DNA from 4 places in the Pandoraea sp. LA3 genome. Region 4 is predicted to be linked to each of the others. Evidence: predicted binding sites of a transcription regulator. Region 4 holds the regulator's gene; each other region holds the start of a gene.

Region 1 (7,548 bases), on a different contig from region 4:
TCGTCCAGATCGCGGTAAGCCACGATTTCCGGATGACGGTACAGGGCGTTCGAGTCAAAGTTGAACTTGGCGTCCAGCGCCGTGACCGTGCCGTTCTTGCTCACGTTCAGCGGGTTGATTTCGGCCAGCGAAGCGTCCGTTTCCCAGAAGGCCTTGTACAGACCTTGCAGGATCGTGCGGGCTTGCGCCACCGAAGCGTCGGGCACGCTGATCTTCTTGGCGAAGTCATCGGCTTGTGCGTCGGTCAGGCCAACCGACGGATCGATCACGACGTGATGGATCAGTTCCGGATGCTTTTCGGCGACTTCTTCGATGTCCATGCCGCCTTCGCTCGAACCCATCATCACGATCTTCTGCGTGACGCGGTCAACCACCAGGCTGACGTACAGTTCGTTGTTGATGTCGGCGCCTTCTTCGATCAGCAGGCGATTGACCTTCTGACCTTCCGGACCGGTCTGGTGCGTGACCAGTTGCATGCCGAGGATCTGGCTGGCGTATTCGCGCACTTGCTCGATCGTCTTGGCAACCTTCACGCCGCCGCCCTTACCGCGACCGCCTGCGTGAATCTGGGCCTTAACCACCCAAACCGGACCGCCGAGTTCTTCGGCTGCCTTCACGGCCTCGTCCACGGAAAACGCCGGAATGCCGCGGGGCACCGCGACTCCGAATTTTCGGAGGATTTCCTTGCCTTGATACTCATGAATCTTCATGCGTGATTCCCTTCTTGCTGAGTTGGAAGTTTGGGTTCGAGCTTGCGAGTCGAGGCCTCATCGCGCACCGCTTCTGATGTGACGGGCGTCGTGGGCTCGTTCGCTCGATCGTTTGCGCGGCCGTTGAACCAGCGCGGGTAAAACCGGCGCACCGCCTCGCCATCGAACCGCAAGGCGTGACAATGTCCGAGTTGGAAAGGTGGCGCCGAATCGTTGGCGTCATTGGCGGCCTTGAGTGCCGTATCGGGCGTGTGGATCACCACCCCGGCAAAGGCCTGAATCGCTGCCGTGGGCAGGACACTGCAAAGTTCGGTCAGATGGGTACAGCCCGCCGCGCCGCCAAGGCGCTCGCGAACCCCGCGCCGGAAGCCCTGTCGCAGGTTAAGACCGATCAACTGACGATATTCGGGGCCGATCTGGTCGCAAATGCCCGGATAAGGCACCCAATCGGAAACGGCCTCGGCGTCATGCACCTCGAAGGACTCATCGATCGTCAACCGCAGCCAGAGCTCGTGAATCGGCGTGCCTTCCTTGCGAAGGCCCGTCGCCAATGCAAAATCCCGATCCTTATGATCGGTGAGACGGGCTTCGATGTCCCATAGGCCATCGTCGCGCGAAAACGCTTCAACAGCGATCGTGCGACGGTGACGCAAGGTACGAGAGGCAGGCGCGGAGAGCGGCATGCGGAAGTGTGCAATGCATGAACGCAGAAAGATCTTGATTCTAGCATAGGCGACAGCACCGTCTGCCGCAGCGCAGCAGAAGCCCACCGCATAAGGGCGAATAACCCGACCCAACGGTCGGGAAATCAATGTCGCCCGATTGCCGCGCGCATGGTGCGACGCCATAACGCGATAACCGAGTAATGACGCGTCACATGAGATTCATCGACGTGTCATGCCCGCGTTGAAGCGGATGACACGATGCAGCGTGTCATTCATCTGCTGACGATGAATGCGCCCTCATCCATGAGGAATGCGATGAGGCGCACCTCAGACATCGTCCAGAAACTCGTCGGCGCCTCTTACGATTTTGCTGATAACGGTACGAGAAAAGCCGCGCGCTGCAAGAAAGCGCATCTGCTTGGCGCGGGCCTCCGGCGTGGCGGCGACTTCCCCGAACTTCTTCTGCCAGACGGCACGGGCTCGCGTCATCTCGGTTTCGCGCAATTGCTCCGAAATGGCGGCAACGGTCTCCGCGTCGACCTGATGCTGCTTGAGCTCACCGATGATCCGCGTAGTCCCCATGCGCGACGCACGCCGGTTCACTACGCTCTCGGCAAAGCGCTCGTTGGATAGCCAGCGTTCCTGCTCCAGGCTGTCGAGCAGGCGATCGAGTGCTTCGGGGTCCTCGGCATCGGCGTAGGGCATGAGCTTGCGACGCAACTCCGCCCGGCTGTACTCACGACGCGCGAGATACGACAGCGCACGTCCTTTCAGACTGAGCACGGGCTTGCGCGACGGCTTGGCCGAAACGGCCTCATCCCCCGGCGGGGGCGGCGGTGCGTTCGGATCTCGGGGAGGACGACGGTGGATCATGGAGTCATCGTAACGCCATCGGCGGCAGGGCATGAGAGACACCGGCACCAAGGGCGAGCCTGGAAGCAAGTCGGAGAGTCAGCGGACAACACGTGAGACACGCGGATGACCGGCAAACCACGGTCAAACAACGCCCAAAGACGTCAAATGAAAACGAAAAGTGCGCGAGAACCGGTACAGATAGAAGAACTACCGAGAGAAAACAAAAACGGCAGCGCGACGCCGTCTGGCTTCGCGCTGCCGCTGCGACAACTCAGGCGCTCAACAAGCGCTTAAGCCTCGTCTTCTTCTTCGATCTCACCGGTTTCGTTGATCGCCGTAACCCCCAGCGATGCACGTACCTTGTTCTCGATCTCGTGGGCGATGTCTGGATTCTCACGCAGGAATTCGCGCGCGTTGTCCTTGCCCTGACCGATCTTCTCGCCGTTGTAGCTGTACCAGGCGCCGGCCTTCTCGACGATCTTCGCATTGACACCCAGATCGATGATTTCGCCTTCGCGCGAAATGCCCTGACCGTAGAGGATGTCGAAAATCGCTTCGCGGAACGGCGGCGATACCTTGTTCTTCACGACCTTGACGCGGGTTTCGTTACCGACCACCTCGTCGCCCTTCTTGATCGAACCGATACGACGGATGTCCAGACGCACCGACGAGTAGAACTTCAGCGCGTTACCGCCAGTCGTCGTTTCCGGATTGCCGAACATCACACCGATCTTCATACGAATCTGGTTGATGAAGATCACCGTGCAGTTCGTACGCTTGATCGTGCCGGTCAGCTTACGCAGCGCCTGCGACATCAGACGTGCCTGGAGACCCGGCAGCGAGTCGCCCATTTCGCCTTCGATTTCAGCCTTCGGCACCAGCGCCGCGACCGAGTCGATAATGATCAGGTCGATCGAACCCGAGCGCACCAGCGCATCGGCGATTTCCAGTGCCTGTTCGCCCGTGTCCGGCTGCGAGATCAGCAGTTCCGGCACCGAGACGCCCAGCTTGTTGGCGTAACCGACGTCGAGGGCATGCTCTGCGTCGATGAACGCGCAGGTGCCACCGATCTTTTGCATCTCCGCCACGACTTGCAGCGTGAGCGTGGTCTTACCCGACGATTCCGGACCGTAGATCTCGATCACACGACCGCGCGGCAGGCCACCGACGCCAAGCGCGATGTCCAGACCCAGCGAGCCCGTGGAGACGACCTGGATGTCCGCTTCGACCTCGCCGTCGCCCAGACGCATGATCGAGCCCTTGCCGAATTGCTTCTCGATCTGCGCGAGGGCGGCGGCGAGCGCCTTGCCTTTCTCGGCCGACAGATTGGCAGACCCTTTCTTGCTTTCTTCCATGAATCGTCCTTTGATATGATGAGCGAGACGGCTCGAGTGAGGCGTGACTGCCGGTACTGTATAAAAAACCAGTGCTCTTTGCAAGTGCCTGTTGTCCGAAAGCGCCGAAACGACAAAAAAGCCGCGAACCACGCGCCGCAACATCACAGGAGACACACCGCTGCCGTCAGGCGACGGTGCCTACACAAGCCTATCACGCCCATGCGAATTCTCATCGCAGAGGATGACAGCATTCTGGCCGACGCCCTGACCCGCTCGTTGCGTCAGGGGGGCTACGCCGTCGATCACGTCAAGACGGGGCTCGAAGCCGACTCCGCGCTCTCCGCCCAGACGTTCGACCTGCTGATTCTCGATCTCGGTCTGCCCCGCCTGCCCGGCCACGAAGTCCTGCGCCGGTTGCGCGCCCGCAATTCCCATCTGCCCGTGCTGATCCTGACGGCATCCGACAGCGTCGACGCCCGCGTGAAGGGCCTCGATCTCGGTGCAGACGACTACATGGCCAAGCCTTTCGCGCTCGCCGAACTCGAAGCGCGCGTGCGGGCCCTGACCCGGCGCGGCGCCGGCGGCGGCTCGACGGTCATCCGCCACGGCCCGCTCAGCTTCGATCAGGTCGGGCGCACCGCCTATATTCATGAGCAGATGCTCGACCTGTCCGCCCGCGAACTCGAATTGCTCGAAGTGCTGCTCCTGCGCACCGGGCGCCTCGTCTCCAAGGAACAGCTCGTCGACCACCTGTGCGGCTGGGGCGAAGAAGTCAGCAACAACGCCATCGAGGTATACATGCACCGGCTGCGCAAGAAGATCGAGCCGAGCGGCGTGCGCATCGCCACGATTCGCGGACTGGGGTATTGTCTGGAAAAGCCTGCGGCAACACCTGCGAACGCCGCCTGACAAAAGGACGTCGGGCACACACGCGAGGCCGGCCGCCCTTGCGGTCTTCACCGATGCGTGAAGCCGGTCACGCCCGAACCGACGCGTGATACCGGGCACGCCCAGTCGACCCGGCAAGCCCGCCGCCTCAGTCTCTTTAGCCTATCCGCCCGATGCGTCTGAGCTTTCGTCACCCCCATCGCGCCACGCCTGCGGATCCGGACGCGGCTCACCACGGACATGCCGGGCCGCCCCCGCACGCCGCAGACGCCACCGATCCGTTCGATCCCTACGCCGATCCTTTCGTGCGCCCGGGTTTCGGCGCGCCGCTGGAGCGCGAGGCCGAGCCGCCGCCGCGCTCGCTGTTCGGCGAGATTCTCGACTGGATGCTCGCGCCGCTGCTCCTGCTCTGGCCGATGAGCATTGCCGTGACGTACCTCGTTGCGAAGTCGATTGCCAACGGCCCGTTCGACCGGGCGCTGGAAACCAATACTTACGTGCTCGCCCAGCAAGTCCATTCGGATCGCGGACAGGTCACGCTCACCCTGCCGATGCCGGCACGCGATCTGCTGCGCGCCGACGCCACCGACAACATTTACTTCCAGGTCCTTGGTGCGAAGGGAGAACTCGTCGGCGGCACGGCCGAGCTGCCGCTGCCCCATGAAGATGACCGGCCGCAGCCCGGCGTCGTCCAGTTCCGGGACGAAACGGTCGGCGGCAACGACATTCGCGTTGCGTTCACGTACGTTGACCTGCCGCGCATGGAACCGCCCGGCAGCATGGCGCTCGTGCAGGTCGCCGAGACACTCGACAAACGCAGCCAACTGGCCAACGAGATCATCAAGGGCGTGATCCTGCCGCAGTTCGTGATTCTGCCGCTGGCCATCGTGCTCGTCTGGTTCGGGCTGTCGCGCGGCCTCGCACCGCTGCATGCGTTGCAGGAACATATTCGTGCGCGCCGGCCGGACGATCTGTCGCCACTCGAAGCGCGTCAGGCGCCGCCGGAGATCGCGCCGCTCGTCAACTCGCTGAACGATCTGCTCGGACGTCTCGAACAGAACATGAAACTTCAGCAACGCTTCATTGCAGACGCCGCCCATCAGCTCAAGACACCGCTTGCCGGATTGCGTATGCAGGCAGAGCTCGCTTTGCGCCAGACATCCCCCGACGAACTACGGCGTTCGCTCTCGCAGATCGCGGTCAGCTCCGAGCAGGCCGCACGCCTCGTCAACCAGTTGCTCGCATTGGCGCGCGCCGAGAACAGTGCGAACGACGCTGCCGCATTCACCCCCGTCAACCTCAGCCTGCTCGCGCGTAGCGCCATGCAGGACTGGTTCCAGGCCGCGTTCGCCAAACGAATCGATCTCGGCTTCGAGGAGCCGCCGTTTCCTGTGCATCTGTCCGGTCAGCCGGTGATGCTGCGCGAGTTGCTCAACAACCTCATCGACAACGCGATCCGTTACACGCCGGCCGGGGGCAAAGTCACGGTGCGCCTGCGTCATGAAGCGTCGGACGGCTTCGTGCATCTCGAAGTCGAAGACACCGGGCCGGGCATTCCCGCGTCGGAGCGGCCGCGCGTGTTCGAGCGCTTCTACCGCATTCTCGGCAGCGACAGCGACGGCAGCGGTCTGGGCCTCGCCATCGTGCGCGAGATCGTGCAGATCCATCGCGGCGACGTCAGCGTGCTCGACCACGTCGATGCACAGCACCCCGAAGCAACCGGCACGTTGATCCGGGTGACGTTTCCGCTCGCCGAGTTGCCTATCGAAAACCCTCATGCGTGACGCAAATGCGCGAAATACGGCCAATTTCGGGCCAAAGTCGAGGGTAAGTCCCTAGCCACGTAAGGTTCGAGTCAGTTTGGCGTCAGACGGCGGTAAGGTTGTCCTCCAATAATCAGTTGCAACGGCCCGGGTGCGTCCCAGGGGCGTGCTTACATTACAGGAGACAACCGCATGGCTACTGCAACGACAGCCACCACCCATGCACCGATGACCAAGGAAGAGCGGAAGGTCATCTTCGCGTCGTCGCTGGGCACGGTGTTCGAGTGGTACGACTTTTACCTGGCCGGTTCGTTGGCCGCTTTCATCAGCCGTCACTTCTTCTCGGGGATCAATCCGACGGCAGCCTTCATCTTCACACTGCTGTCGTTCGCGGCCGGCTTCGCGGTGCGTCCGTTCGGCGCCATCGTGTTCGGTCGTATCGGCGACCTCGTCGGTCGTAAGTACACGTTCCTCGTGACCATCACGCTGATGGGTCTGTCCACGCTGGTCGTCGGTCTGTTGCCCGGCTATGCGTCTTGGGGTATCGCGGCACCGGTGATCTTCATCGCCATGCGCCTGCTTCAGGGTCTGGCGCTGGGCGGCGAATACGGTGGTGCAGCCACGTACGTGGCCGAGCACGCACCGCACGGCCGTCGCGGCTTCTACACGTCGTGGATTCAGACGACCGCCACGCTGGGTCTCTTCCTCTCGCTGCTCGTGATTCTCGGCACCCGCATGGTGATGGGTGAAGAGGCGTTCGGTGACTGGGGCTGGCGCATTCCGTTCGTGCTGTCGATCGTGCTGCTGCTGATCTCGCTGTGGATTCGTCTGCAACTTAGCGAATCGCCGGCATTCCAGCGCATGAAGGCGGAAGGCAAGGGCTCGAAGGCACCGCTCAAGGAATCGTTCGGGGAATGGAAGAACCTGAAGATCGTGATTCTGGCGCTGGTCGGTCTCACGGCAGGTCAGGCCGTCGTTTGGTACACGGGGCAGTTCTACTCGCTGTTCTTCATGACACAGGTGCTCAAGGTCGACGGCAACACCGCCAACATCATGGTGGCGCTGGGTCTGTTGATCGGCAGCCCGTTCTTCGTGTTCTTCGGTGCCCTGTCGGACAAGATCGGTCGCAAGCCGATCATCATGGCGGGTTGCCTGCTGGCCGCGCTGCTGTACTTCCCGATCTTCAAGGCGCTGACGCACTACGCCAACCCGGCGCTGGAAGCTGCAACGGCGCGCTCGCCGATCACGGTCATCGCCGATCCGAAGGAGTGCTCGTTCCAGTTCAACCCGGTGGGTACGTCGAAGTTCACCAGCTCGTGCGATATCGCCA
Region 2 (7,548 bases), on a different contig from region 4:
GTAGCGCTCGCTCCATTGCCCGGCGTAATACGTCGACTGTTCGTATCGACGAATGCCGGGCGCGCTCGTGCGCAATTCCCGATCGAACCACTGGTCCACCGTCCTGGACGGCACGCCCAACGCCTTCCAGTCCTCGAGACCGATCGGATTGACCAGCACCAGTTGCTGCGTCTCGTTCGGATACATCAGCGCATAACGTGCGGCCAGCATGCCGCCCGTCGAGTGGCCAATGATCGTCGCCGACGAGATACCCAGCGAAGCGAGCAACGCGTGCGTGTTATTGGCCAGTTGCTGAAAACTGTATTGGTACTGCGCCGGCTTGCTCGACTTGCAGAAACCGATCTGGTCCGGGGCAATCACGCGATAGCCTGCGCCGGCGAGCGTGTCGATCGTCTCCTGCCACGTGGCGGCGCAGAAGTTCTTGCCGTGCAACAGCACGACGGTGCGACCGTTCGCTTGCGCCGGTTTGACGTCGATATACGCCATATGCAACGGCAAGCGCTGCGACGTGAAGTCGAAACGATTGACTGGATACGGATAGTCGAAGCCCTGCAACTCCGGGCCGTAGGCCGGACCGGCGTTGGAATCCGGACCGATGGCGGGACTGGCGCCAGGACTGACCACGGTACGCTCCGGCACCGGGTCGGCGGCACGTGCGGGGGCTGCGATCAGCGTAGCGCTCAGCGTCACGAGGGAGGCAAGACTGACAAAGGCTGTGGTGCGCAATATGGCGGCAGCGTGTTGCGACAGGTGGCGCACGCGCCGGTAGAGCAATGACGGCATGGGAGGGGGGGCGTGCAATGGCACGCGAAGTGGCACAAAGCGGGATGCCCTGATTCTGCCACGCAGGCCCTTTTTTCGAAGGGCAGGGGCGACGCCTCCCGGCCGACTGTTCACGCAACGGGTTTGCACCGATTTCATTAACAATCGAGCCGAATTACCATCATTTGCAAAAATTCACGAACAAATCATCGACATCACCTTCCATCGGGGCCTGTGAAATCCCGTTTCCCGGAAAAACGGTCAGCATTTCCGTCGAAAGCCCCTTATAAATAAGGGGTTATTCACCGGACTTTCTTCACATCTTCATCAATTTTCCGAAGCGCTCGCGCGCCTCATGTTTCGGTACCCGCAACGCTACGACGGTGGGTACTCACATTACATGTAAGTGAGCGCGAACCCCGATACGTCGGGGGTTGTGGTATTTTTCTGGCGCTTCAAACGCTCGTATAAGCGAGTCCTCGCTTCGGAAACCGAAAGAATTGCGTAAAACCGGACCCCATTGATGCGTGGCGCGCATGGCTGCCACAACTTTGCCGTTTTGGGAATGGTTTTCGGGGGGCCGAAAGAAACTCGGTAAAATCCGCAGCGGCACAGGTATCCCTACATAGCGCATGCCCGTGCATGAGAGGCCCGGCAACACCTGCGGCCTCTCGCCGAAGTCGAAGTAAACGGCGTTCTCGCCGCTCAATGGAAGACAAGCATCAGATGAAAGCGCCCAGCAACCTGATTACTGGTGAAGTGCGGACCAAAATCCGCGGCATGATTCTCGCCTCGGAACTCAAGCCGGGGCAGCGCCTCATCGAGGACGATCTGATTCAATTACTTGGCGTGGGCCGCACGCCCGTGCGTGAAGCGTTGCTGATCCTTCAGGGCGAAGGTTTCATCGCGCGCAATCGCGGCTGGGAAGTGCAAGGGGCCGACCATCTGCCCGTGCGAGCGATCTTCGAGAGCCGCATGGCGATCGAATCCGAAACGGCCCGGCTGGCGGCGCGCAAGATCACGCCGGATGTCTGCAATGCGCTGGAAGCCCTGATCGAACAGATGGAGCCGAGTCCGGATCTGCCGCGTCTGGCCTTGAACCGTCTCAATACGGAATTTCACGATCTGATCGTGAAGGCAGCAGATAACGTGGTAATCGCACAGTTTCACGAACGTACGCAGTTTTACTACCGGGCGCTGCGCGTACCGGTCATGTTCTCCGACGAACAACTGCGTGCCACCAATGCGCAGCACCGCGAACTGCTCGCTGCGTTGCGCGCGCACGACGAAGCGCTCGCGGAGCAGATCGCCCGTGACCACGTCGAGACGACGATGCACATCGTCGAACCCGCCCTGCCGCGCTGAGCGGGCATTCGTGCATCGGGCGGCTCAGATCGGATTCAAGCCCTGCCCGACACCCTCACCCGCCGCACCGCCCGACATGTCGACGGGCAGCGCCAACATGGGGCACATGCCGCCCTCGTCAGCGCACCAGATAGCCTGCGACACGCCAACGCGCGTCGATCCCGTAGGCCATCGTCACCATCTCATGCGCCTCGGCCTTGTTCTCGAACACCGTGTCGTACTGAATCACCACGTACTCACCATCCGGTTGCCCGGCGAGCGAGCGGGTAAATACCGCGTCGTGCATCTTTCTGGACTTCACCTTGCCTAGCGGCAAGCGTGCACCTTGCAGGCTGCGTGCCCAGTCGTCGGCGGACACCGCACGCTGAAACACCGGTGCGGCCTGCTCCCAGCTCTGCTGCCCGCGATTGACGTCGACCAATCCCAACCAAAGACCGGCGGCTTCGAGCGCCGGACGCATATCGCGATTGATGTCCGCTGCCGGTGCAGTGGCATGACTGGCCGGGCTGGCAAACAGCGGCGGTTGCGCCGAGCGGCGTTGCATCGGCTCTTGCTGTGCCAGCGCGGGCAGAGCGCTCAGGCCGGCGGCCACGCCCAGCGCGAGCGCCGCCAGGCGGGTGAAACGAAAAGGATGTGACGCTTGGCGTCGGGTCGTCTGCATTGACGAAAGCTCCTTCAGGCAGAAATAGCGAACCCGGCCATTCTACTGGTGTGGCACGCGAAGGAATGTAACGCGCGTCGCGCCGTACATTACAATGCTCAACACATACATGTCAGCCTTCCCCCTTGGCCATTGCCATGTTGACGACGTCCCTCCTCGCGATTACCTCGTTGCTCAGCTTCATGATGTTGCTGATCGTGGGGTCTCTCGTACGTTCGCGCGTAGCTGGCGTTCGTGAGTGGTGCTTCGCCAACGTCGCCGTTCTGGCGTCGTTACCGCTTTTCGCGCTTCGGGGCGTCATCCCCGACTTTCTGTCGATTCCCATCGCCAACCTCGCCCTGGCCGGTGGCCTGCTGCTCTATTACGCCGGCTGCGCGCGCTTTCTCGGCCGTTCACCGCACTGGCACGTGCTGGGCGCGTCGCTCGGCGTGCTCGCGGCGGCGATCCTGTTCTGGCATTACGGCATCGACAACCCCTCGCTGCGCGTGGTCGCGGTCTCGGCGTTTCACGCCACGTTCCTGCTCGCAACCTCGGTCCTGATCCTGCGCCATATCCCGCCGCGCCGTCATCGCTATAACTATTGGCTGACGGCTGGCATGGCTGCGGTGTTCGCCGTTGCGCACACGGTGCGCGGCGTGACGTTCGCGTGGGCGCCCGCGCCCGGTCTCGAAGTCTTCGCGCCGACGATGTTCAACCTGGTCATGCTCACGATCGGCGCCGTTGTCATGCCCGCCATGACCATGGGGTCGGTCCTCATGATTCACGACGCGATGCTCGCCACGGCCGAAGAGGCAGCCAATCGCGACTATCTGACGGGGGCGATCTCGCGCAAGCATTTCGATCTGCTCGCGCGTCAGGAGATGGCGCGCGCCGTGGCACGGGGCTGGCCGCTGTCGATCATCGTCATCGACCTCGATCACTTCAAGGCGATCAACGACACGCATGGGCATGCGGGTGGCGACACGGTGCTGCGCGAATTCGTGAAGCTCGTTCGCGACAGTCTGCGCGAGGGCGACGTCTTCGGACGATTGGGCGGCGAGGAGTTTGCGGTGTTGCTGCCCGGCACCGACACGCCGGGGGCGATCCGCATTGCCGAGCGCCTGCGAACGCAGGCGAGCCGGCATCTGGTCGCCGGGCCGTTTGGCGTGTGCCACTACACGCTGAGCGGCGGTGTGGCGACGTGGATCGAGCACGAAAGCCTCGAAGCGCTGTGCATTCGCGCCGACCGCGCCCTCTATGCGGCCAAGATCTCCGGGCGCAATCTCGTGCTCTCCGACGTACTCTCCAGCGACGAAACGGCCTCCGAAGCCGGCTGACGACCACCGTCGGCCCTCAGTCATCAGCTCTCGGTCGTCAGTCTCAGCGACCTTGATCGCCTCGCGCGTCTTCCCTTCGACTTACGTCGTCGCGCCATCTCCCGCATCGGGGAAGAATTCGCGACGCATGCGTGCCACATAGGCCGTCAGGTTCGGATGGTTTTCGATCTCGTCGCGCAACGGCTGACGAAAATCGGGCGACATCGCACCGGAGATGAAACCGAAGGCCGTGGCGTCGGCCCCGCACGGCCGGTCACCGAAGAAGTACGGCTGATCGCCGAGCAACTGGGCGGCAGCCTGCGCCCCACGTGCGAGCAACTGGCGCTGCTCCTCCGGCTGGTAACGGCCGGTGCCCTGCCCGTGCAGCGTGTTGCGCACCTTGCGACGGATCAGCGCCTGCGCCAGCGGACGCACCGGCCACGGAATCGATCGGAAGAACGACGCCGGGCCTTTCTCGAAATTCTCGTCGTCGCACCAGCGCGCCTGCACGACGTGCCAGTAGAAATGGTCCTCCAGCGCCTTCTCGAACATCCATGCCGCGCCGCGTTGCACTGGCGTGAGCCCCGCATCGAAGTCGAACCCGTACTTGCGCTCGATATGCAGGCGGATCAGCGTCGAGTCCGCCACGATCTCGCCGTCGTCGTCGATGTAAGGCAGCTTGCCCTTGGGCGCGCGACGGAATCCGCCTCGATTGGTCTGGTATGGCAGCCCGGCCAGCTTTAGCAGCATCTCCGCCTTGACGACGAACGGACTGGCGTCCGGCAGCCCGAACGCCGGGCCGAAGGTATACAGGGTCAACATCTCGAGGCGCGCTCCTGTGCGAAAAGGTTGGCGCAGAGTATTACACGCCGTCATGCCAGCGGCGAGCCCTTCGAAGCGGGGAGGCATCCGGCGTCAATCGGGCCTCGCTCAGGCATCGGCTACGTGACTCGCGCACTGTGGTTTTATACAGTATCATATCGCTCAATCGAGGAACATCTCATGGAAACCATCGACTGGGATCAACTGGCGCTGAGCGCCGCCGAGCGCGATCTTGCGAGCATCGTGCGCGAGATTGCCGCACGTTATTTGCAGCATCATGTGTCACATCGTCCGTTGGCGATCGTGCCTGCGAACAACGCCGTCGCGCAGCATCAGGACGCCTCACCGGCCATGCTGCTGGACTGGCGCACGCTCGTGGCCATTGCCGACGAGGCGGAGGCGGACATCGGCCTTCACGCGCGGCATGAGCCGTGGGCACTCGCGCGTCTTCTGCGGCTGCCGGGTGACGAAGCGCTGCGACGCGCCGGCAAGTTGCCGTCGCTCGACGCCGCCGTCGACCTGCAATGGCCGGATGCCCCGGCGCCGGCCGTGTTCCGCGCCATCGTCAGCGCGTTCGCCGACGGCGGGCTGTTTGGCGACACGCCCGACGCTGACGATGCCGACAATGGGGATGCCCCCGCATCGTCACAACCGTTCGTCGCCGGGTCGGCGACGCTGTCGTCCTCGGGGTCTGCTGCGGCATGCTGATCGATCCGGACGCGCTTGCGCGTTCCCTGCCCGCCCCGATGGTCTTCGTCGATCTGGAAACGACGGGGGGCAACGCGCTGGACGACCGTATCACGGAAATCGGCGTGGTCGAAGTCGGGCCGCAGGGTGTCGAGCAATGGAGCACGCTGCTCGATCCGGCCGAGCCTATCCCGCCATTCATCCAGAAACTCACCGGCATCACCAACGAGATGGTGAAGGGCCAGCCGTCGTTCGGCACGCTGGCGCAAGGGCTGGCGGAACGCCTGCACGGCAAGCTGTTCGTCGCCCACAACGCGCGCTTCGACTACGGCTTTCTCAAGAACGAATTCCGACGGGCGGGCATCGGGTTTCAGGCCGACGTGCTGTGCACGGTACGGCTGTCGCGGCTGCTGTTTCCGTCGGCGGCGCGTCACGGACTCGATGCACTGATCGCCCGGTTCGGCCTCGCGCCGCAGGGGCGTCACCGCGCCCTCGCCGATGCCGATCTGCTCTGGCAGTTCTGGCAAAAGCTCCACACGATCTATGAACCCGACCTGATCGGGCAAGCCGTGCAACGGGTGACGAAGCGTTCGAGCCAGCCGCCGCAGTTGCCGGACGAAGCCATCGACGCGCTGCCCGACAGCCCCGGCGTATATCTCTTTTACGGCGAGGGCGACACGCTGCTGTATGTCGGCAAGAGCGTCGATATCCGCTCGCGCGTGCGATCTCACTTCTCCAGCGACCATCAGGTCGCCAAGGACTTGCGCATCTCGCAGGAGATCCGCCGCGTGGAAGTGCGCCGCACGGTCGGCGAGCTGGGCGCGTTGCTGCTCGAATCGCAACTCGTCAAGCAATTGCAGCCCGTGCATAACCGCATGCTGCGTCGCGCCGCCAGCCTCTACAGTTGGCAACTGCCGCAGGGCAGCGACACGCCGCAGCTTGTCAGTGCGAAGACCGTCGACTTCGCCAGCGCCGAGTCGCTGTACGGTACGTTCTCGTCGCGCACCGGGGCGGAGAGCGCGCTGCGGGCGCTGGCAGACGAGCATCGTCTATGTTGTGCGCAGTTGGGGCTCGAGAAGGCCGCGAAGGGACGTCCGTGCTTCGGCTATCAAGTGAAGCGTTGCGACGGTGTCTGCGTGGGCGATGCCCCCGTCGACGCCCACACCGAACGCACACGCGAAGCGCTTGCGACACTGCAACTGGAGACCTGGCCGTACGACGGCCCTATCGCCATCGAGGAACATGGCAGTGATCCCAGTGAAGTGGAATATCACGTCATCGATCGCTGGCAGTATCTGGGCACGGTGGCGTCGCGCGACGCCCTGGATGCGCTCATCGACAATATGCCCGCCGCAACGGGCTTCGATCCGGACATTTACCGGTTGCTCGGGCGACGTCTTGCCGGCAGCGCGAAGCGTACACCGGACGACGGCGCTGCCTCTGCCTGCGCAGACGCTGCCGATGCGACCGGCGCCTCGACGACAACGCTGGCAACAACGCCCGCGCCGCTGCGCCGCACACCGGCACCGCTGAGCGTGCTCCACCTCTCACGCCCCACGTTTCGCCTGAGTCACATCGAGCCGCCCGTCGCCGCGCCGAAAAAGCCTCGCAGTGTTGCGCTGTTGCGTCGCCGCCAACCGCACCCCGAAGATCCGAATCAGCTTCGGCTCCCCTTCGACGGGCGTTGACGCCACCGACACGCGTCTTTTCGCCTCATCCCCTGCGTTTCGCCGCGTCGCGCGTCTCACCCAGCGAGACGCCACCGCACGCTCAAATCTCCGCCTAAATTTCTTTCCGCCTTATGCCACCTAGGCAAAACCCTCCTTTGCACTTCGGGTCATGAGCATATAAATATTAAGTATTTGCAATACGCATGCTTGAGGTCGAAGAATACGCAATCCGAATACAAGGCATTGCGACATCGACGGCCATGGCGTCGTCGATGACCGGGGTGCT
Region 3 (7,548 bases), on a different contig from region 4:
CGGCGTCGGCCCCTTTCACCGGACGCTCCCGAAACACCCACAGCAGCGCCCCCGAGACATCAGCCGCGATGAAGTAATCGCGCGTGACCGTGCCCGGCTCCCACCATCCCGCCTCGATCCGCTCGGGGCCGCTCACCAGTTGCAACGGCCCCTGCCGCCACGGACGCTCCTGCTGCACGCGCAACCGTTGCGGGGCATCGAGCAGCCATGCCGGACGCGGCGGCAATGCCTGCGCAGTCTCCGGCAAATGACGCGACGTCCCGGCGCTCGGCCCTCGCGCGCCATGCGTGGTACGGGTACCCACGCTCGCGCCTGGGTTGGTGTCCGAGCTGTTGCCTGCTCCTGCGCCCCCGCCCGCCCCATAAGCCACGCTGACGAACGCCGCCTCGGGGCGATGGTCGCCGCGCACCTGCAAACGCCGCACATGCTCATCCCCCAGACGCGCCGCCACACGCTCCATCAATTGCACGAAGTCCTGACGCTCGCGCCCGGGCTCCGGCAGTAACGACCCGTTTTGCGGAACGTGCGGTGCGGTCTGGGTCACATCGAGCCGTAGCGTCAGCACCGGTGCAACCAGCGGCGCACGCGCGAGCCGCTCCTTGCACAGCGACAGCAAGTGCGCCGGCGCGGCACTGGCCTCGGCCAGACGAATGTCGAAACGCGTCGGCGCCAGCGTCTGTCTGCCGAGCGGTTCGTGTTCGAGTATCAGTGTCAGCGAGCGCGTCGCCAGTTGGCCGGCGGCCAGCCATCCCGTCAGTTGCGCCAGCAAGCGGCGCAAACCGAAGAGCAGCACTTCGACGTCGTGAGTGAGCGACGGCAACGGCAAGACCGCTTCGAAATGCGGCGGCGCGCGGTACCACGCCGGGGCTTCCGGCGTATCGCCATAAGCGCGGGAAAGCGAAGCCATCAACGCTGCGCCGCAGCGACGCCTGACGCCCGCCGCTGGCAGCGCTCGTAGCGCCCCCAACGTCGCACAACCGATTTGCGCGAGCCAATCGAGCCATGGCTGCGCTTCGGGCAGCAACGCGACTGATAGCGGGTCGAGTTGCGACGGCAGCACGGCCAGCGGAGGTGGCAACAACGGCTCGCCGGGCTCACCGGACTCGCCATGCCATGCCGACGACATTGACGACGACGTCTCTCCGGACTTCGATGCCGCTGACGCCAAGTTCACCGGCACGATCGAGCGACGCGACGCGCGCGACTTCATCGCCGCCTGCATCTGTTCCGGCGTCGGTGCATGCGAATCGACAGGTGGTGAGGCCACTTCTGCGGCACGCGCGAGCAATACCGCAGCGCTGGCCGTCGCGGCCATCCCCAACGATGCGCGATGCCCAAGCGCTTCGGCACTCTCCAGCACCTGCACGGCCAACGACGCCAGACCGCCGAACAGACGCAGGCTCGGCGCAACGTCGATCACCACACACTGCGGCGCGGCAATCGCGACATCGGGCCCGAAGCGCAGCAAGGCCAGCGCCAGGGCTTCGAGCGCCAGCGACTCGGCCCCCTCGTCGCGATCGTGAAACCGGGCTTGCGGCAACAGCGCCAGCACGCCGCCACGACGCATCCCCGGCTGCACCCCGGCCGCCTGTGCGGCCTCGCTCGCCTGCCAGACACGCGACTGCGCCAGCACGACCGTCGTGTCGGCCTGCGCGCCCGCGTCCCCGTGCGCACGCATACGCGGCGAGGCGACCTCAAGCGCCAGAGATGGCAGATGCAGGGCGATCCAGCAGGCCATGCGAGACTCCGGAAGCAGAAACGAAAGAAGCGGTGGAAGGGGTGGACGGAACGGGCGACGGTGTCGGATCGGGCCGCACATGCCATGGCATCGCATCGTCCCAGGTCCCCGTCACCGGTTGCGGTGCACGCGTATAAGGCGCAGGCAACGTCAACCAGAGCGGATCAAGGCGGGGCGGTCCGCGACGTTTGTGAAACTGCACCCCGAGCTGACTGCCCTCCCCGACGGTAAGCCCGAGCCGCAGCGGCGCGGCCGAAGCTGTCGAGACCGCCGCCGGCGCACGCACCACCCAGGTCAGCGTATCGCCGCCGCCCGCCGCGACCTGAAGCCGCCGGAGTTGCTCCGGCGTCGCTGCGGGCAGCCACGTCAGCACCGCCCCGCAGCAAGCGCTTTTGAGCGCCTGCTCGGCGCACCAGAGCATGTCGCGGTCCTCGGCTTTCATCCCCCGCCCCGTACGCTCACCGGCCCCGCGACGCCCCCGGGACACTCCGGACACCGCAGACGCCGGACGCATCACGACGCTCAGCCAGCGCAAATCGATCCCCCATCCCGCCAGTGCCGGTGCGTACGGCAGCATCGGCGGCGCAATGACCATCACCGGCTTGCCAGCCTGTGTCAGGTCGCGCAACGTCGGCGCCAGCAGCCGCCACTCGCCGATCCCCGGGCGCTCGCACAGCAGCTCCGTCACCGCGCCATGCGGCCACCCGGCGCCGGGCAACTCAGCGTCGAGCGCGGCAAAACCGGTGGTGTGGCCCGCGCGGTGGCAATGCGCCAGTTCGCTGGCACGCCATAGCCCGGCAGGCAGGGAGGAAAGCGGCAGGGTCATCTGGAGAGTCAAGCACCCGAATACTGTATGAATGTACAGTATAGCAGTTCATCGAATTTCGGCAGCATTCCAGTGGCTTCCCATCCATCGCGCCTGTCGCAATTTGTCCGTGCTTTCCCGACGATCGTGCTTGCAGGCAAACGCCGGCCCGGCTAACGTGAGCGTCATTGCCAGTCATCCCACCCTCATGCCGCTCCCGACTACCGCCACCGCGCCTTTCTGCCCCTCCGAGGTCAAGGGCAGCATCGTCATCGACGCGCGCCAATCGCGCTGGACCAAACTCAAACGCTTCGCCGGCCCCGGACTGCTCGTCGCCATCGGTTACATGGATCCCGGCAACTGGGCAACGGACATTCAGGCCGGCTCGCAATTCGGCTACTCGCTGCTGTGGGTCGTGGCGTTATCGAGCCTCGCGGCCATCTTTTTGCAGATGCTCGCCGCCCGTCTCGGGCTGGTGGCCGGACGTGACCTCGCACAAGCCAGCTACGAACGCTACGGCCGCATAGGACGTCTGGTGCAGTGGATCACGGCGGAGATTTCCATCATCGCGTGCGATATCGCCGAAGTGCTCGGCTGCGCGCTGGCCTTCAAGCTGCTGCTGGGGGTACCCATCTCGTGGGGGATCGTGCTGACTGCGCTCGACACGATGATCGTGCTCGGCCTGCAAGGCAAAGGTTTCCGTCAGATCGAAGCGATCGTTTTCGGATTGATCGGCACGATGGCGTTCTGCTTCGTCGCACAAGTCGCCATGGCGCCGCCCGACTGGCATGCCGTGGCCGCAGGTCTCGTCCCCGGCGCGCCCAGCCACGACCGGCGCGACGCCATCGTGCTGGCGCTGGGTATCGTCGGCGCGACGATCATGCCGCACAACCTGTACCTGCACTCTTCCGTCGTGCAAACCCGACGCGTTGTCGGCGGCAAGCGTGGCGACGTGCACGACACGCTCGCATTGGTGCGTATCGACACCTGGGGCTCGCTGCTGATCGCCATGTGTGTGAATGCGGCGATTCTGATTCTTGCCGGGTCGGTCTTTCACGCGAGCGGGCAGACCAACGTCACCGATATCGAGCAGGCGTATCAGTTGATCACGCCGATTGCCGGCGGGGCCGCCGCTTTCATGTTCGGCATTGCCCTGCTGGCGTCCGGACAAAGCTCGACACTCACGGGCACCATCGCCGGGCAAGTCATCATGGACGGCTTTCTGCACATGAAGATCCCCTGCTACCAGCGACGCCTGATCACGCGCGGCCTCGCGCTGGTGCCCGCCCTCATCGGCGTGCTGTGGCTCGGCGACGGCGCCGTGGGCAAGCTGCTGGTCTGGAGTCAGGTGTTGCTCAGCCTGCAACTGCCGTTCGCCATGTGGCCGCTCATTCGCTCGGTCAGCGACCCGCGCGTGATGAAAGGCAACACGATCGGACGTCCCACGCAGGTCTTTGCGTGGTGCCTGTTCGTGGTCATCACCGGCACCAATCTGCTGCTGATTTTCGGACTGAGCTGACGATCCGGGCGTGAAAGCCCGCAAGGGCGACGCCCGGCATCCCTGTACGCAACGCCAACGCGACAATCGCACGTGCTACCATCAGTACCCCTTATGAATCCGCAGAACAAAAAAGCGTCAGGAAAATAAGGGACCAGATGACTCGCAACGGATCGATGCGATCGCGCATCGTCCTGCGAGCACCAAAACACACTGAGGGGTATCAACGTGCAGAAAAGCAAGTCCGGCATTGCGCTGTTCAGCGCCACCATGCTCGCGATGGCAACGCTCGGCGGTTGCGCTACCGAAAGCTCGCGTACCGTAGAAGTCGCCAAGGTCGAGAGCGCAAGCCGCGCCTACGTCGGCGTGCGTACACCGATCGCCGTCGGCAAGTTCGACAACCGTTCCGCATACATGCGTGGCGTCTTTTCCGATAATGTCGACCGCCTCGGCAGTCAGGCCAAGACGATCCTGATCACGCATCTTCAGCAAACGAATCGCTTCAACGTGCTCGACCGCGACAACATGGCCGAGATCCGTCAGGAAGCCGACATCAAGAAGACTCAGCAGACGCTCAAGGGCGCTGACTACGTGATCACCGGCGACGTCGTCGAGTTCGGTCGCAAGGAAGTGGGCGACAAACAGCTCTTCGGCATTCTGGGCCGCGGCCGCGAGCAGATCGCGTACGCCAAGGTCAATCTGAACGTGGTCGATATCTCGACGTCGGAAGTCGTGTATTCGAGCGGCGGCGCCGGCGAATTCGCCCTGTCCAACCGCGAGGTCATCGGTTTCGGCGGCACAGCGGGCTACGACTCGACGCTCAACGGCAAGGTCCTCGACCTCGCCATGCGCGAAGCCGTCAACAACCTCGTCGCCGGCATCGAAAGCGGCGCCTGGAAGCCCGGCAAGTAAGCCGACCGCATCCCTTTTTGCAGCATGCCGCAGCGCGTGATTCGTCACGCGCTCGTTCGCGCGCGTCAATCGGGTGCGAGCAGCGCCTACCACGAAGGACGCGCAGGCTGCGGCATGCCTGTCAGGATCTCTATCGTCATGAATCGCACATTTCCTACACTCTCACCTACGCGCTCACCTGCGCGCTCACCTACGCTCTCATTACGCCGTCCCGGCGCTATCGGTCAGGCCGGCCGTCTGGGCGTAGCGGCCATCGCGGGCGCCATCATCGTCACGCTGTCGGGTTGCGCTACGCCGCAAAAACCGCTGTACGACTGGGAAAGCTACCAGCCGCAGGTCTACGAGTATTTCAAGGGCGAATCGAAGGAAGCGCAGATCATTGCGCTCGAGCGTGATCTGGAGAAGATCAAGGCGTCGAACAATGCAGCGCCGCCGGGCTATCACGCGCACCTGGGTCTGCTCTACGCATCGGTCGGCAAGTCCGACAAGATGGTCGAGGAATTCCAGATCGAGAAGCAGTTGTTCCCCGAATCCGCCAATTACATCGACTTCCTGCTCAAGAACAAGACCACGGAGGCCAAGCAATGATCGCCCGACTCTGCAAATGGATGACGGTTGCGGCACTGGCCGCCGTGATGACCGGCTGCGCCATGCATCAGGCCAAACCGTATGACTACACGGCGTTCAAGGAAAGCAAACCGAAGTCGATTCTGGTGCTTCCGCCGCTGAACGAATCGCCCGATATCGACGCCACCTACAGCGTGCTCTCGCAGGTCACGGTGCCACTGGGCGAAGCCGGCTACTACGTGATGCCTGTCGCGCTGGTCGACGAGTCTTTCCGTCAGAACGGTCTTACCGTTGCCGGTGACATTCATCAGGTCAGCCCGGCCAAGCTGCGCGAGATCTTCGGTGCGGACGCCGCGCTCTACATCAAGATCACCCAGTACGGCACGAAGTACATGGTGCTCGACAGCGCCACGGTGGTGACCGTCACGGCCGATCTCATCGATCTGCGCAACGGTGCGAAGCTGTGGAGCGGCGTGGCCAGCGCGTCGAACAACGAGGGGAACAACAACGGTGGCGGCGGACTGATCGGCATGCTCGTCACGGCAGCCATCAAGCAGATCGTCAACAGCGTGTCGAACGCGGGCTACACGGTCGCGGGCACCGCCAACGCACGCCTGCTCTCCGCCGGACGCCCCAACGGCATGCTCTACGGTCCGCGCTCGCCGAAGTACGGCACGGACTGATGTCGCGACGCCGAACCCACCGTGAGCCTCACGCTTACCGGCCGGTTCGGTGCCACGGCGATGTCGGGTGACGGAAAGATTGGGGATCGTCGGCCCCGTCGCCTATAGTGGTAGCGCATGATGCCGCCGGATCGCAACGGTCCGGCGCGTCCTGCGGAAAGTGTGGTATCTCGCTTCACCTGGACCGATAGCCGACCCCGTCGCAGCACGGGGACAGAAATGCCTGACGACGCGCGCCGTCGCTTGCGCGTGTGCCGGTGTCTATGCATGCCGACATGGGTTTCACGCCCCTTCGTCGGCTGACCCGCCCCACGCTTTGCGTCGGCAGGTTTCGTCCGGGAGTCATCATGGTCTATCGCTTCGTTCCATCGCTCGCCCATCCCCATCCTCATCCCCGCCCCCGTCCCGCTACGGCGTCACGCAGACGTCCCGGATCACGCGCGGCTGCGGCAAAACCACTCGCGGTGCACAAGTCGCCCAAGTTTTCTAAGGCGCTGGGCGCAATCAGGTCGCTCATCGGGCTCACCCTGCTTGTCGGCCCCGCGTTCGCCTACGCCGACCCGATGCACCTCTCCGACATCAAGGATGCCAACGGCCAGCAATTGAGCGTCGACGACTTGCGTTCGCTGATGCCCGGCGCGCACATCACCAACACCGTGCCGAATGGCAGCACGCGCAAATGGGTCAACGACACCAACGGCTCGCTCAATGCCACGAGCGACAACAAGGGGAATATGGGGTCCGGCGGCCGCAGCGTGCAGGTCGCACGCGCCACCGGCACCTGGTCGGTCAACGACAACGGATCGTATTGCGTCAATCTGGAGTGGCGCGCGCTGACCGAGAACTGGTGCCGTTTCATGTTCAAGGTCGGCGACAAGTACTACGGCGTGACCTCACTGGCGAACGGCGCCGCCATCGCGACAGAATTCAGCATCGAGAAGTAGAGAGACGCCGAACTCGCCGCGCATTCCTAGCCCATCGACACACACTTGGCGACGGCATGCGATGCCGCTTTGCGTCGCCCCAAAAAAGCGCCCCGGGCTGCGAACAGCACCGGGGCGCGACTGCAAGCTGCGTTTCTGTCGTCAGCGAGGCAGTGGGGTTATGGCGCTCGGTAGCCGCGCCCCGCGAGGGACAGGGGGCTAACGCGCGCCAGCGACTCAGAAGTCGGTCGTCATGGACAAGAGGAACGTGCGCGGTGCGCCGAGCGTCAGGTAGTTGCTCGACGATACGCTCGACCAGTAGGCCTTGTTGGTCACGTTCAGCACGCTCACACGGAAGGTCGTCGGCTTGCCGTAAATCTGCGTGGCGTAACGCGCGCCAAGATCGAAGCGGTCCCATGCCG
Region 4 (7,548 bases):
TGTGGGCTGGGTCTACGAATACGCGCTCGTCGACCGTACCGGACGTCACGATCTGGGCCAACTGCGTGCGCTCAACGACTGGTTCCTGAAGTTCGAGCTCAAGGCCGTGCCCGACATCTCCGAAGTCGCCTCCATCGGCGGCATGGTGCGTCAGTATCAGGTCGTGCTCGATCCGGACAAGATGCGCGCGTTCGGCATCTCGCAGGCGACGGTCACCGAAGCGTTATCGAAGGCCAATCAGGCGTCCGGCGGGTCGGTCGTGGAGATGGCGGAGTCGGAGTACATGGTGCGCTCGACGGCGTATCTGCGCTCGCTCGACGACTTCCGCCATGTCGTGCTCCGCACGGACGCCGGCGGCACACCGGTCCTGCTCGGCGATGTCGCACGCATTCAGGTCGGACCAGAGATGCGACGCGGCGTCGCCGAACTCAACGGTCAGGGCGAAGTCGCTGGCGGAGTCGTCGTGATGCGCTCGGGCAAGAACGCACTCACGACCATCGAAGCCGTCAAGGCGAAGCTCTCCGATCTGAAGCGCTCGCTGCCGCCCGGCGTGGAACTGGTCACGACGTACGACCGCTCGCAACTGATCGAGCGCGCTGTCGACAACCTGAAAGACAAACTCATCGAAGAGTTCGTCATCGTCGGGATCGTATGCGCCGTCTTCCTGTTCCATCTGCGCAGCGCACTGGTCGCCATTCTGTCGTTGCCGCTGGGTGTGCTCACGGCGTTCATCGTCATGCGCTATCAGGGCGTGAATGCGAACCTGATGTCGCTCGGGGGCATTGCGATCGCCATCGGCGCCATGATCGACGCCGCGATCGTGATGATCGAGAACGCCCACAAGCATCTCGAAGCGTTCGAGCACGAACACCCCGGCGAACGACTGAGCGCATCGCGACGATGGACGCTCATCGCCGAGTCGGCCGCAGAAGTCGGCCCCGCGCTGTTCTTCTCGCTGCTGATCATCACGCTGTCGTTCATTCCGGTGTTTTCGCTCGAAGGGCAGGAAGGCAAGCTGTTCTCACCGCTCGCGTTCACGAAGACGTACACGATCGCCGCGGCGGCAGGGTTGTCGGTGACGCTCGTGCCCGTGCTGATGGGCTATCTCGTTCGCGGACGCATTCCACACGAAGCGTCGAACCCGATCAACCGCGTGCTGATGGCGATGTACCGGCCGTTGCTCGAAGCGACCCTGCGGCGTCCGTGGGTCGCCATCGGTACCGCGCTCGTGGCGCTGGCCCTCACCGCGATTCCGATCTCACGGCTCGGCGGCGAGTTCATGCCGCCGCTCGATGAGGGCGATCTGCTCTATATGCCGACCGCGTTGCCGGGCATTTCAGCAGCAAAGGCTTCGGAACTGTTGCAGCAGACCGACCGGCTCATCAAGACCGTGCCTGAAGTCGACACGGTATTCGGCAAGTCCGGACGTGCCGATTCGGCCACCGATCCCGCACCGCTGGAAATGTTCGAGACCACCATCCGCTTCAAACCGCGCGATCAATGGCGCCCGGGCATGACGCCGCAAAAGCTGATCGACGAACTCGACAACCGCGTGAAAGTGCCAGGCTTGTCGAACGTGTGGGTACCGCCGATTCGCAACCGTCTGGACATGCTCTCGACCGGCATCAAGACGCCCGTGGGCGTGAAGATATCCGGCCCCGATCTCGCACAGATCGACAAGATCGCGTCGCAGATCGAGGAGACCATCAGGCACGCACCGGGCGTCACTTCCGTGCTTGCCGAGCGCATCAACGGCGGGCGTTATGTCGACGTCGACATCGACAGGCTCGCGGCAGCGCGCTATGGCCTGGCGATTGCCGACATTCAGGCCGTGGTGGCTTCGGCCGTGGGCGGCGACAACGTGGGCGAAGTGATTGCGGGCCGTGAACGTTTTCCGATCAATCTGCGCTATCCGCGTGAATTTCGCGACTCGCTGCAGACGCTTCGCGATCTGCCGATCGTGACGGATCGCGGCGCGCAGATCCGTCTGGGCGACGTGGCCGCGATTCGCATCGAAGACGGGCCACCGATGATTCGCAGCGAAAACGCACGCCTGTCCGGGTACGTCTACGTCGACATCCGGAACACCGATCTGCAAACGGCGGTCGCCGGCATGCAGCGGCTTGTTGCCGAGAAAGTCGCGGTGCCCCCCGGCTATTCCATCGCATGGTCCGGACAGTTCGAGTATCTCGAACGCGCGGCGGCGAAGTTGCGCACCGTGATTCCCATCACGCTCGCCGTGATCTTCGTGCTGCTCTTCCTGACGTTCAACTCCGCGGTCGATGCGTTGATGCTGATGTCGACGATTCCGTTCGCGCTCGTGGGCGGGTTCTGGCTGATTTGGGGGTTGGGACACGCCGTGTCTGTCGCCACGTCAGTCGGCTTCATCGCACTGGCGGGCGTGGCTGCGGAGTTCGGCGTGGTCATGTTGCTGTACCTGCGTGGCGCATTGGCGCGGCATCTGGCAAACGGCGCCACGCTGAACGAAGCGTTGCTCATCGACGCCATTCGTGAGGGCGCGGTGTTGCGAGTACGCCCCAAGGCCATGACCGTCGCCGTCATTCTCGCGGGCCTCGTGCCGATCATGATCGGTCACGGTGCCGGCTCCGAAGTCATGCAGCGCATTGCCGCGCCGATGGTCGGCGGCATGATCACCGCCCCGCTGCTGTCCATGTTTGTCATTCCAGCCGCGTGGCTGCTGCTGCAACGTCGACGTCTGAAGTCTCTCGCGCCTCATGCAGGCACGTCTTCCGATGCGACGCATGTGGCCGTTTCCGACGCGGCGCCCGACGTAGTCGTAATTTCCCCTGTCGTTTCCCCTGTTGTATCCCCCGGCACAGATGTGCCGTCCACTCTCTCTGGAGAAAAGCAATGAAGCAAGTTCTTGTCGTCTCGGGTGTTCTGTTGGCCTCGCTCAGCGCATCGGCGTTTGCCGCCGGTGACATGGGCAATATGGCGATGCCCGCCAAACCGACCACCACACCGGCCTCCACACCGGCCTCCACGGCGGACGCCAACGCCGCGCTGACCGATGCAACCGTCAAGAGCGTCGATACGTCGACCGGCATGGTGATGCTCCAGCACGGCACGATGGCCAACATCGGCATGCCCGCCATGACCATGGCGTACAAGGCGAAAGACGCTGCAATGGCCAAGGGCGTCCATGCGGGTGAGAAGGTCCGTGTACGCGTGGAGAACGTAAGCGGCACGCTCACTATCGTCAGAATGGACAAGTAAGCCACCAAAGCGCCAGTGGCGGGCCTCCCAGGACGGGAAGCCCGTCGCATGGCCGTGCCGGGCCATCCGAACGCCCCCCACGCCGGGGCGTGTGGCAGGAACTTCATCCACTACATGAAGTTTTCCCTTGCGTTTTTGCAAACACTGTACAAAAATACAGCCACCTGTGCTTCCATACAGTGATGCCATGATCAAACTTACCGCCCGTCAACAGCAGGTCTACGAACTGGTTCAGCAAGCGATCGAACGCACCGGCTTTCCGCCGACGCGCGCGGAGATTGCCGCCGAGCTGGGCTTTTCTTCCGCCAACGCTGCGGAGGAGCACCTGCGGGCGCTGGCGCGCAAAGGGGTGATCGAGCTTGCGGCCGGTCAGTCGCGCGGCATTCGCCTCAAGCGTCTTGACGACGCCGGTGGCGCCCACCAGTTCACGTTGCCGCATATGGGCCTGATGCAACTGTCGCTGCCGCTGGTCGGGCGCGTTGCCGCGGGTAGCCCGATTCTGGCGCAGGAACATATCGAACGTAACTTCCAGTGCGACCCGAACATGTTCGCGCGCCAGCCTGACTACCTGTTGAAGGTGCGCGGGATGTCGATGCGCGATGCCGGCATTCTCGACGGCGATCTGCTCGCGGTTCAGAAAGCCGCAGACGCACGTGAAGGCCAGATCGTCGTGGCCCGTATCGGCGACGACGTGACCGTCAAACGTTTTCACCGCGTCAAGGGCGGCGTCGAATTGATTGCCGAAAACCCCGACTTCGAAAACATCAATGTCGACGAAGGCAGTGGTGATTTTGCGTTGGAAGGGATTGCGGTCGGCTTGATCCGCAATAACGATCTCTGACGGTCGTTCAGCGCGAATACCGGGGCGGCCTGACGTAGCAACATAGCGCGTCGCCCCACTCCCTGAAGTTTTGCATTTCCGACTGCGCCGGGCTGGGTCCGGCGCCCGTGCCCTGCTGCGCCCGTGATTTGTGATGACGCATTGCGAAGCCTTCTTGCACCGGATTTCGCCGTGCCATCGAAGATTCACCAGACAGCAGAACACGTCCCTCTGACCCGCATTGGAAGAAGGATCGCATCATGGCTCGACTCTTAGGTTTGCTGCGTACGTCGCTTGGTCAACCGCGCGTGCGCGTGTCATCACAGACGCGACTCTCGGCGGTGTACGGACTGTCGGCGTTGTCCGGCCCGTTCGCATCAGCCCCCGCCATCGCCCGCTCCTACACGGTGCCCGCGCGCACTCGCACCACAACGTTGCCACGCACGATTGCGGCGGCCATGGCGACGGCCACGCGTCGCGCCTGCCCTGCCGGAAAAGCCGTCAAGGCATCGCGTGATGTGCGCGAACCGCAAGCGCGGCGTGACAGCCAGGCGGTAGAGAAAAGTCATGACGTGCGCGTCTATCGCGATATGTCGCACATCGTGATGGTCGGCACGTTCGCAGACATTTGCCGCAAGCTCGATCAGGCCGTCGGCGAACAGTTCTGTCAGGCGGCGGTGTAACCTCAGTCGTGCCACCGACGACCCACGCATCGCCCCTGGTCGCAGAGGTAGCACGCGCGTGTCGGACTTGTTGACGGTATCGCTGATGGAATCGTCGGCTTGCGCTCAAGACCTCGAAACTACCGGCGATGCCGGTTCGCAGATCCGATACATCGATCGAGGGCGAGCGCGGGCTTATTCGGGCGACTTGCCGAGGTCGCGTAGCGGATTGTCTGCGCCGCACCGCTCGCCGTCGAAGAATCGCCGGACGTCTTCCGGCTTGACCGCTTCGATGCTCGGGTGTTGCCAGCGTGGCTTGTGGTCCTTGTCGACCACCATCGCGCGAATGCCCTCTACGCCTTCGGCGCCCGTGCGACCGTCGAGGTTGAAGACACTGCGCATCATCAACCACTCTTCGCGCAGTTCGTCCGCCAGCGACAGTTTGCGTGCGCGACGTACCTGTTCCAGCGCCACACACACCATGAGCGGCGAGCGCTTGGTACGCAGCAGGTCTTCCGTCTCCTCCGCCCAACCTGAATACTCGCAACGCGCTTCGAGTTTGAGCGCCTTCAGGATCGCCGGCATGTCGGCCAGCGCGAAGTGCTCGTCGATGACGTCGCGCAACGGCGCCAGCTTGCCTGGTGCGAGCCCTGCCGGGGGAAGACTTTCGCGACAGAAACGCCGCGCGGCGTCGAGCACGGCGTCGCTGTCAGGCCAATCGCCACGGGCGAGATGCTCGCACAGCGCCGGCAACGAGGCGCGCGGCAGTACGACATCGGCCAGACCGATTTCGCATGCGTCGACAGCGCCAAACACGACACCCGTTGTCCCAAGGTACTCACCGAGATGACCCGCCAGGTTCGCGAGAAAGAAGCCGCCGCCGACGTCGGGGAACAGGCCGATAGCCGTCTCCGGCATCGCCATGCGCGTGGCTTCCGTCACGATACGCAGCGCAGCCCCTTGTGAAATTCCCATACCACCGCCCATCACGACACCGTCCATCAACGCGATGTAAGGCTTCGGATACGAAGCAATGGTGTAGTTCAGCACGTACTCGTCGGTGAAGAAATCCATGATATCCGTGCGCCCGGCACCGATCGCCTCATGGAAATAGCGAATGTCGCCACCAGCGCACAGCCCCTTCTCTCCCTCTCCCTGCAACACCACACCCAGCACCGCCGGATCGTCGCGCCATTCGGCAAGCGCCGACGCCATCGCACGAATCATGTCGTGCGAGAGCGCGTTGAGCGCCTTCGGACGTGCCAGCGTGATAAAGCCGATGCGGCCGCGGATTTCGGTTCGAACAAATTCGGTCATGTCTGGTGAACGATTCACAAGCGTCAACGAAATGGATCTGGCATGGCCCCGCCGACCATCCGGCAAAGGCACGTCACGATCCCCAGGGGGATTGACCGCCGGCGCACATGGGACATTGCCCTCAAGCACTCGGCGCGAGCAAAGACACCATCAAAACGACAAACGAGACGGCAAACAAAAAAGCCGGCGCAAGGCACCGGCTTTTCTTCCAACAGACTGGCATCGCGGCATATGAACTCACATCCATCGCACCGCGCACACCGTCGCCGGCATTACTTCTCTTCGCGCGAAGCGCGCTTGCGCTCGTGTTCCTTCAGGTGACGCTTGCGCAGGCGAATCGTCAGCGGCGTGACTTCCACCAGTTCATCGTCGTCGATGAATTCCACGGCGTATTCGAGGTTCAGCGCGATCGGCGGCACCAGACGCACGGCTTCGTCGGTACCCGACGCACGCACGTTCGTGAGCTGCTTACCCTTGATCGGGTTGACCACGAGGTCGTTGTCACGGCTGTGGATACCGATGATCATGCCTTCGTACAGCGCGTCGCCCGGCGACACGAACATGCGGCCGCGATCTTGCAGCTTCCACAGAGCGTAGGCCACAGCAGCGCCGTCGTCCTGCGAAATCAGCACGCCGTTGCGACGCTCGCCCAGCGAACCATCCTTGAGCGGGGCGTAGGCATCGAAGATGTGGCTCATCAGGCCCGTACCACGGGTCATCGACAGGAAGTCGCCCTGGAAGCCGATCAGACCACGTGCCGGAATGCGGTATTCGAGGCGCGTACGGCCACGGCCGTCCGACACCATGTCCAGCATTTCGCCCTTGCGGCGGCCGATTTCTTCCATGACCGCGCCCTGGTGTTCGTCTTCCAGGTCGATGGTCAGCATTTCGTACGGCTCGTGCTTCACGCCGTCGATTTCCTTGAGCACCACGCGCGGACGCGACACGGCCAGTTCATAGCCCTCGCGACGCATGTTCTCGATCAGAATCGTCAGGTGCAGTTCGCCACGGCCCGACACTTCGAAGACGGAATCTTCGTCGGTGTCTTTCACGCGCAGCGCCACGTTGTGATTCAGTTCCTTGTCCAGACGGTCGCGGATCTGACGGCTCGTCACGAACTTGCCTTCACGGCCGGCGAGCGGCGACGTGTTCACGCAGAAGTTCATCGTGAGCGTCGGCTCGTCGACGGTCAGCAGCGGCAACGCTTCAGGCGTTTCCACGTCGCAGATCGTCGCGCCGATGCCCACGTCTTCGATACCGTTGATCAGCACGATGTCGCCGGCTTGTGCGCCTTCTTCCGTCATCACGCGCTCCAGCCCCTTGAACGTCAGAACCTGGTTGATCTTGCGCTTGAGAATTTCACCGTCCGGGCCCGAACGCATCACGACTTGCTGGCCCGGCTTGATGCGGCCACGCGTGATACGGCCGATACCGATGCGGCCGACGAACGTCGAGTAGTCGAGCGAGCTGATCTGCAATTGCAGAGGCGCGTCCGCATCGGCGTCGCGCACC

What was found. The regulator LexA, encoded in region 4, represses DNA repair genes until DNA is damaged. The targets are predictions, from matches to a motif close to ACTGTATNNNNATACAGT.
Region 1: the regulator LexA is predicted to act here: its motif matches at 3,641-3,658, upstream of recA (recombinase RecA).
Region 2: the regulator LexA is predicted to act here: its motif matches at 5,040-5,057, upstream of C5N93_RS11940 (DUF2471 family protein).
Region 3: the regulator LexA is predicted to act here: its motif matches at 2,587-2,604, upstream of imuA (translesion DNA synthesis-associated protein ImuA).

What each region holds. Positions count from the first base shown of each region.
Region 1 is NZ_PTPY01000016.1:39,634-47,181, forward strand. It holds gene sucC (ADP-forming succinate--CoA ligase subunit beta) at 1-710, opposite strand, end outside; gene C5N93_RS01900 (DUF2889 domain-containing protein) at 707-1,393, opposite strand; gene recX (recombination regulator RecX) at 1,703-2,248, opposite strand; gene recA (recombinase RecA) at 2,521-3,585, opposite strand; gene C5N93_RS01915 (response regulator transcription factor) at 3,787-4,476, shown strand; gene C5N93_RS01920 (sensor histidine kinase) at 4,629-6,239, shown strand; gene C5N93_RS01925 (MFS transporter) at 6,411-7,548, shown strand, end outside.
Region 2 is NZ_PTPY01000030.1:416,125-423,672, forward strand. It holds gene C5N93_RS11915 (alpha/beta hydrolase) at 1-783, opposite strand, end outside; gene C5N93_RS11920 (GntR family transcriptional regulator) at 1,489-2,127, shown strand; gene C5N93_RS11925 (DUF4019 domain-containing protein) at 2,246-2,788, opposite strand; gene C5N93_RS11930 (GGDEF domain-containing protein) at 2,926-4,104, shown strand; gene C5N93_RS11935 (glutathione S-transferase family protein) at 4,186-4,905, opposite strand; gene C5N93_RS11940 (DUF2471 family protein) at 5,086-5,613, shown strand; gene C5N93_RS11945 (exonuclease domain-containing protein) at 5,607-7,280, shown strand.
Region 3 is NZ_PTPY01000030.1:67,857-75,404, forward strand. It holds gene C5N93_RS10405 (DNA polymerase Y family protein) at 1-1,738, opposite strand, end outside; gene imuA (translesion DNA synthesis-associated protein ImuA) at 1,695-2,564, opposite strand; gene C5N93_RS10415 (Nramp family divalent metal transporter) at 2,752-4,062, shown strand; gene C5N93_RS10420 (CsgG/HfaB family protein) at 4,312-4,953, shown strand; gene C5N93_RS10425 (DUF4810 domain-containing protein) at 5,092-5,541, shown strand; gene C5N93_RS10430 (DUF799 domain-containing protein) at 5,538-6,203, shown strand; gene C5N93_RS10435 (DUF995 domain-containing protein) at 6,668-7,147, shown strand; gene C5N93_RS10440 (TonB-dependent siderophore receptor) at 7,364-7,548, opposite strand, start outside.
Region 4 is NZ_PTPY01000023.1:49,583-57,130, reverse strand. It holds gene C5N93_RS05370 (efflux RND transporter permease subunit) at 1-2,875, shown strand, start outside; gene C5N93_RS05365 (copper-binding protein) at 2,872-3,237, shown strand; gene lexA (transcriptional repressor LexA) at 3,425-4,078, shown strand; gene C5N93_RS05355 (hypothetical protein) at 4,318-4,740, shown strand; gene C5N93_RS05350 (enoyl-CoA hydratase/isomerase family protein) at 4,915-6,036, opposite strand; gene typA (translational GTPase TypA) at 6,309-7,548, opposite strand, start outside.